DNA from 2 places in the Pedobacter superstes genome. Region 2 is predicted to be linked to the other one. Evidence: riboswitches for the same ligand, from Rfam matches in the RefSeq annotation. Region 2 holds a riboswitch; the other holds the start of a gene.
What was found. Region 2 has a riboswitch for S-adenosylmethionine ahead of WG906_RS05645 (homoserine O-acetyltransferase family protein). Riboswitches for the same ligand answer to the same signal wherever they lie in the genome.
Positions count from the first base shown of each region.

Region 1 (3,430 bases), on a different contig from region 2:
CTCGAAAAAAAATCGGTTACTGAACTCTTGCAGGGAATTAACCGCGAGGATCAAACAGTTCCGCTGGCTGTCGAAAAAGCTATTCCACAGATTGAAGCCCTGGTAAATGTGATCGTCTCTAAAATGAAACAGGGAGGACGCTTATTTTATATAGGCGCAGGTACCAGCGGAAGGCTCGGTATCGTTGATGCCTCTGAATGTCCTCCGACCTTTGGAGTGCCTCATGATTTGGTCGTGGGAATTATCGCAGGAGGTGATTCGGCTATACGTAAAGCGGTTGAGTTTGCAGAAGATGATACCAAACAGGCCTGGGAAGATTTACTGAGATTCCCGATCACAGACAGTGATGTATTAATCGGAATTGCCGCATCCGGCACAACGCCCTATGTTATTGGCGGTTTAAAAAGTGCCAATGAAGCTGGAATTGTAACCGGATGTATTGTTTGTAATACCGGAAGTCCAATAGCCGCTGAAGCAAAATTCCCGGTTGAAGTTGTGGTAGGGCCAGAATTTGTTACCGGCTCTACAAGGATGAAATCAGGAACAGCACAAAAACTGGTACTTAATATGATCAGCACTACCGTGATGATTCAATTAGGCAGGATTAAAGGAAATAAAATGTTCGACATGCAGTTAAGTAACAATAAACTTGTGGAACGTGCCGTAAATATGGTAATGGAAGCGACTGGTGTAGATGAGCAAACTGCTCAAAAGCTATTAGAGGAGCACGGAAACGTAAGAGAAGCTGTAGAGAAATACAGAAATAATTAAATACAAATTATAAGGATATGCGATAAGCAATTGCTAAATGCTCGTCATCCAATTATAAAATATAATGCAAAACATTGCACATCAACATTAGAATTTTAACACATGCAGGGGCTTTCGGGTTTGCAAACTGCATATTTACACATTTGAAGAATGCACGAAATAGAACCTTTTTATCGGTGGCGGGATGATTATATAGCGGCAGAAGATGAACGTTCGCCGTTTTATGAGACGGAATATAGTGAGTTTGAATTTGATAAAAAGATATATAACTATTATATCCATCCCCAATGGGATTCCTTTGGGTCTCAGACTTTATACATCAAAGCACTTTTTGTAGACTACGACAGGCAATACGCAATAATTGAACTCATTGGCGAATGGAACGATGCCATTTATAACGACATTATGCTTCTTAAAAGAGAAATTCTGGAACTGATGGTAGATGAAGGCATCAACAAATTCATTTTAGTTGGCGAGAATGTACTCAATTTTCATTCTTCAGATGACTCATATTATGAAGAATGGTTTCAGGACGTGGAAGATGGATGGATTGCCGGCGTAAACTTCAGGCAGCATGTTATAGATGAATTTAAAAGGAGCAATATCGATTATTATATCAATTTCGGCGGAGAACTTGATGAAGTTTCCTGGCGGTCATTAAAGCCCGTTCAGTTTTTCAAAAAAATCGAAGAACAGCTCGTTAAACGATTAAGCTAATTCTGAACCCCAATATACTGAATCAGACATTTGATACCATCGCAGGGTCAATTTCGCAATAAACCACCACAACAAACATCCTTCATTTTGCTATTAAATATTTTTATTGCATTTTTGCAACGCTTATTCAGAAAGACGGAGGGACTAGACCCTGCGAAGTCTTAGCAACCTGTGCTTACAAGGTGCTAAATTCTAACTGATTCCATACTAAGGATGAAGAAAGATAAGTGAATGTCAAAGCCGGATACCGACTTTTCAAAAATAAGCTTGTAAAGAGAGATTTGAGATGATAGATATGAGATATGAGACTTTATGCGTCTGATCTGTTCTCACATCTGATATCTCACACCTCACATCTAAAAAACAATGAGCATCAGAGAAGAATTAAAGAAACGTATTTTAGTTATAGACGGGGCAATGGGTACAATGATCCAGCGCTACCAGTTAACAGAGGAAGATTTCAGGGGCGAACGCTTTAAGGATCACCCATGCGATGTACGTGGCAACAACGACTTGTTAAATATTACCCGGCCGGATATAATTAAAGCTATCCATGCTGAATATCTGGAAGCAGGGGCCGATATTATTGAAACGAACACCTTCAGCACCCAGCGGATTTCCATGGCTGATTACCACATGGAAGACCTGTCATACGAAATGAGTTTTGAAGGAGCCCGTATCGCAAAAGAAGTCGCTACAGAATTCACTCTTAAAAATCCGGATAAACCTCGTTTTGTTGCGGGTGCCTTAGGGCCAACAACAAAAATGGCTTCAATGTCGCCCGATGTAAACGATCCTGGTTACCGTGCAGTTACTTTCGATGAACTTGTCGATGCTTATTATGAGCAGATAAAAGGCTTGGTGGAAGGTGGAGCTGATGTTCTGCTATTTGAAACCATCACCGATACACTAATAACCAAGGCTGCATTATTCGCTGCAAAAAATTACGAGAATGAAATCGGCGGGAAGATTGAAATCATGATCTCCGGAACAATTACTGATGCCAGTGGCCGTACACTTTCAGGGCAAACGGTTGAGGCATTTTTAAACTCTTTATCCCATGCTAACCTGTTAAGTATAGGTTTAAATTGTGCGTTGGGGGCTAAGGATATGCGTCCTCATATTGAAGAATTATCTGCGAAAGCAGGTTGTTATATATCAGCTTACCCAAATGCGGGCTTGCCAAATGAGTTTGGTGCTTATGACGAGGTCCCGCATGAAACGGCTCATTTAGTAGAAGATTTCATTCAGAACGGATTTGTAAATATTGTAGGCGGATGTTGCGGAACAACGCCCGAGCATATTAAATGCATCGCCGAAAAGGCTGCAAAATATCCTCCACGGGTTCCGGCAGAGCCAAAACCATACCTGCGCTTAAGCGGATTGGAGCCTGTTACATTAACTCCAGAAACCAATTTCGCGAATATCGGTGAGCGTACAAACGTTACCGGCTCTCCTAAATTTTCTAAACTGATATTAGGTGGCGATTTTGAAGGTGCGCTTACAGTTGCCCGCCAGCAAGTGGAAGGTGGTGCCCAGGTTATCGATATCAACATGGATGAAGGCATGCTTGACTCTGAAGCGGCCATGACCAAGTTCCTCAATCTTATCGCTTCAGAGCCAGATATTTCCAAGCTTCCGATAATGGTCGATTCTTCCAAATGGAGCGTAATCGAAACGGGTTTAAAATGTTTGCAGGGAAAAGGAATTGTTAATTCCATCTCACTAAAAGAAGGCGAAGAAAAGTTCAAAGAATATGCCCGCAAAATTAAACAATATGGGGCGGCTGTAGTGGTAATGGCTTTTGATGAAGAGGGCCAGGCCGATTCTTACGAGCGCAGAATCGAGATCTGTAAAAAATCGTATGATATATTAGTTAATGAAGTTGAATTCCTTCCTCAGGATATTATTTTCGACCCTAATATTTTAACGGTTGCAACCG
Region 1 is NZ_JBBJCN010000005.1:127,420-130,849, reverse strand. It holds gene murQ (N-acetylmuramic acid 6-phosphate etherase) at 1-771, shown strand, start outside; gene WG906_RS14660 (hypothetical protein) at 922-1,488, shown strand; SAM riboswitch class I at 1,609-1,718, shown strand; gene metH (methionine synthase) at 1,855-3,430, shown strand, end outside.
Region 1: linked by a shared signal. The riboswitch ahead of metH (methionine synthase) and the one ahead of WG906_RS05645 (homoserine O-acetyltransferase family protein) in region 2 are both predicted to bind S-adenosylmethionine.

Region 2 (3,430 bases):
AGATACTTTTTCAGCAATAGCTTTTAATTCAGGATCAAGATTTTTATCAGATAATAGTGTGTGGAGTTGTAGTTCAGCGTCCATTAGTTCAAAAATACGATAAAGCGGCAAAATGTACTATCATATTGTTGTAACAATACTTTAAACACTATTTTTAATTCCTAAACTTATAAGAGAAAATCTAATCTTTGTTTGACCATCGGAATAATATGAAACTCGAAACTATAGCAATACACGCCGGAAATTATACCGATCCGGCTTCGGGAGCAGTAATACAGCCTATAACTCTTTCCACTACTTTTGAACGTGGTGAAGATGGTGGATTTCAAAGTGGTTATATCTATACGAGAGCAGATAATCCGAACAGGAAATCCTTAGAAAATGTATTAAGCAAATTAGAGGGAGGAGTTGATGCCTGCGCGTTTTCCTCAGGCAATTCTGCTGGATCTGCTCTATTACAGGCCCTTAAACCGGGCAGCCATATTATTGCGCCTGATGATATGTATCATGGATTACGCAACCTTATTAATACTGTTTTTGAGGGTATATTATCTGTCGATTATCTGGATTATTCAGATTTATCAGCTGTTGAGTCAGCAATAAAGCCCGGCACAAAATTAATTTGGATTGAAACTCCTTCCAATCCCTTGTTGAAAATTTCGGATATTAAAGCGTTGGTTAAACTGGCTCATGAAAATGACCTTATAGTTTGTTGTGACAACACCTTTGCAACTCCCGTTTTTCAACGGCCTTTAGAATTGGGTGCAGATATTGTCATGCATTCCACAACAAAATATTTAGGAGGTCACAGTGATGTTCTTGGCGGGGCGCTCATAACAAAAAACAGCAATGATTTATGGGACAAAATTCGAAACATTCAAGCATTATCAGGCTCTGTACCTTCCCCATTTGATTGTTATATGACCGTGAGGGGAATAAAAACTTTACCTTACCGGATGAGAGGGCATGCAGAAAATGCAAGACAAATTGCAAGCTACCTTCAATCACATGTTAATATTGAAAAGGTATTTTATCCGGGTTTAGCCGATCATCCTTCATACGATATTGCGAAATCTCAGATGAAAGATTTTGGGGGAATGTTATCCTTTACCGTTAAAAACAGTTCTGATGATGCGCGAAGAGTTTCAAATAAACTTAAATTATTTACCAGAGCCACGAGTTTAGGCGGTGTTGAAAGTTTGATTGAGCACAGGGCTTCTATGGAAGGCCCCGATACCAAAACCCCTGGAAATCTTCTTCGAATTTCTGTTGGCTTAGAATTCATCGACGATTTAATAGCCGACCTCGACCAGGCTCTAAAATAATCCAGAATAATTTTGGCAAATAGTGCTTTTGAGTGTATCTTTGGGCAATTTAATTAAATACTTTCTGTCAATACCCTTCAAAAGGTTTTGATTTATAAAGAAGCGGTGAGAGAACAGGCTCCACGACCCGCTGACAACCTAACCGGCATAGTGTCGGAAAAGGTGCCAAATCCTGTTCCCGGAAACAACGGGAAAGATATAAATTATGTAAAACCATGAACAAAAAAAAGACATTGTCTCTCCCCTTCCCATTCAATTTTAATAACTCTAATGTGAATTTTCCTGAAATGTATTTGGCACAATCAGCCATTTAATCTAAAAATACATTTTAATCTAAAATTTATAATGCCGAAGTGTGAACCGCTTCTACATTTTATCAAACATGAGCACAACAAAATTCATATATACAAACAAGTTTAAATTTGAAAGCGGAGCTGAGATCTCAGGATTAGAAATTGCGTATCAAACTTTTGGAACTCTTAACGCCAGGAAAGATAACGTTGTTTGGGTTTGCCATGCTTTGACAGCGAATTCTGATGTGTGTGATTGGTGGAACGGATTATTTGGTGAAGATGATTTATTTAATCCAAAAGATTATTTCATTGTTTGTGCCAATATTTTGGGTTCTCATTATGGTACTACGTGCCCCTTAAGTATTAATCCTCAAACGAATCAGCCTTATTACTTATCTTTTCCTACGTTTAATGTGAGGGATATGGCTGCTGTTCAAAAACTATTAGCAGATCACCTTGAAATCCATGATATAAGTCTGCTGATTGGAGGTTCGTTAGGCGGGCAGCAAGCAGTAGAATGGGCAATAACAGAACCGGCGCGAATTAAAAAATTAATATTAATGGCTACCAACGCAATCCATTCTCCATGGGGAATAGCGTTTAATGAAAGCCAGCGCCTTGCAATTTCAAGTGATCCAAGTTTTTATGAAAATATTCCTGATGGTGGAAGTAAAGGCTTAAAAGCCGCAAGAAGCATTGCTCTTTTATCTTACCGGAACTATCAAACCTATGGAATTTCTCAAAAAGAGGATACCACAGAAAAAACTGATGAATTTAAAGCATCCTCTTACCAAAATTATCAGGGCGATAAATTAGTCAAGCGCTTTAATGCCTATAGCTACTGGTACTTAAGCAAAGCCATGGACAGTCATAATGTTGGACGTAACAGAGGTTCGGTGGCAGATGCCTTAAAACTAATTGAAGCAAAAACATTAGTGATTGGAATAAGTTCCGATTTATTGTTCCCCCCTGCCGAGCAACAATTTTTAGCTGAAAAAATTCCTGGTGCTGTATATTTGGAAATTGATTCATTTTATGGTCACGATGGATTCCTGATAGAAACCGGCATTTTGACGTATGAAATTATTAAATTTCTGAAAAATTCTTCCATTGAAAGCCCTGCTGTTCAATTTCAGAAAGATTTTTAGCTGGAAATAAAAAGACCTATAAGGTTTTTGAATCTTATAGGTCTGAATCTTATAAAGGTCGTCTGGCTATATTTCGTAATTAATATCCCAGGCCTCGAGATAATCACTGATTTTCTTTAAGAACATTCCTCCCAAAGCACCATCAACTATTCTATGATCATAAGACAGTGATAAATACATCTTATGACGGATACCGATCATATCTCCATGTACAGTTTCGATTACTGCCGGTTTCTTTTGAATAGCTCCTATGGCCAAAATTGCAACCTGTGGCTGATTGATTATCGGAGTTCCCATAATATTACCGAAAGAACCAATATTGGTAATAGTGAACGTTCCATCTTTTACTTCATCAGGTTGAAGCTTGTTATTTCTTGATCTGACAGCCAGGTCGTTAACTGCTTTTGTTAAACCTACCAGATTTAACTGATCGGCCTTTTTAATAACAGGAACTATTAAATTACCCGAAGGAAGGGCGGCTGCCAGGCCAATATTAATATCATTTTTCTTAATGATTTGGGTTCCATTAAGTGAAATATTAATCATTGGAAAATCTCTGATCGCTTTAGCAACTGCCTGTATAAATATGGGAGTGTAAGTAATTTTCTCGCCTATTTTTTTTTCAAATGCAGCTTTATTCTTTTCTCTCCACTTAACCAAATTA
Region 2 is NZ_JBBJCN010000002.1:53,063-56,492, reverse strand. It holds gene mqnE (aminofutalosine synthase MqnE) at 1-84, opposite strand, end outside; gene WG906_RS05650 (trans-sulfuration enzyme family protein) at 210-1,325, shown strand; SAM riboswitch class I at 1,415-1,530, shown strand; gene WG906_RS05645 (homoserine O-acetyltransferase family protein) at 1,708-2,766, shown strand; gene WG906_RS05640 (dihydrolipoamide acetyltransferase family protein) at 2,833-3,430, opposite strand, start outside.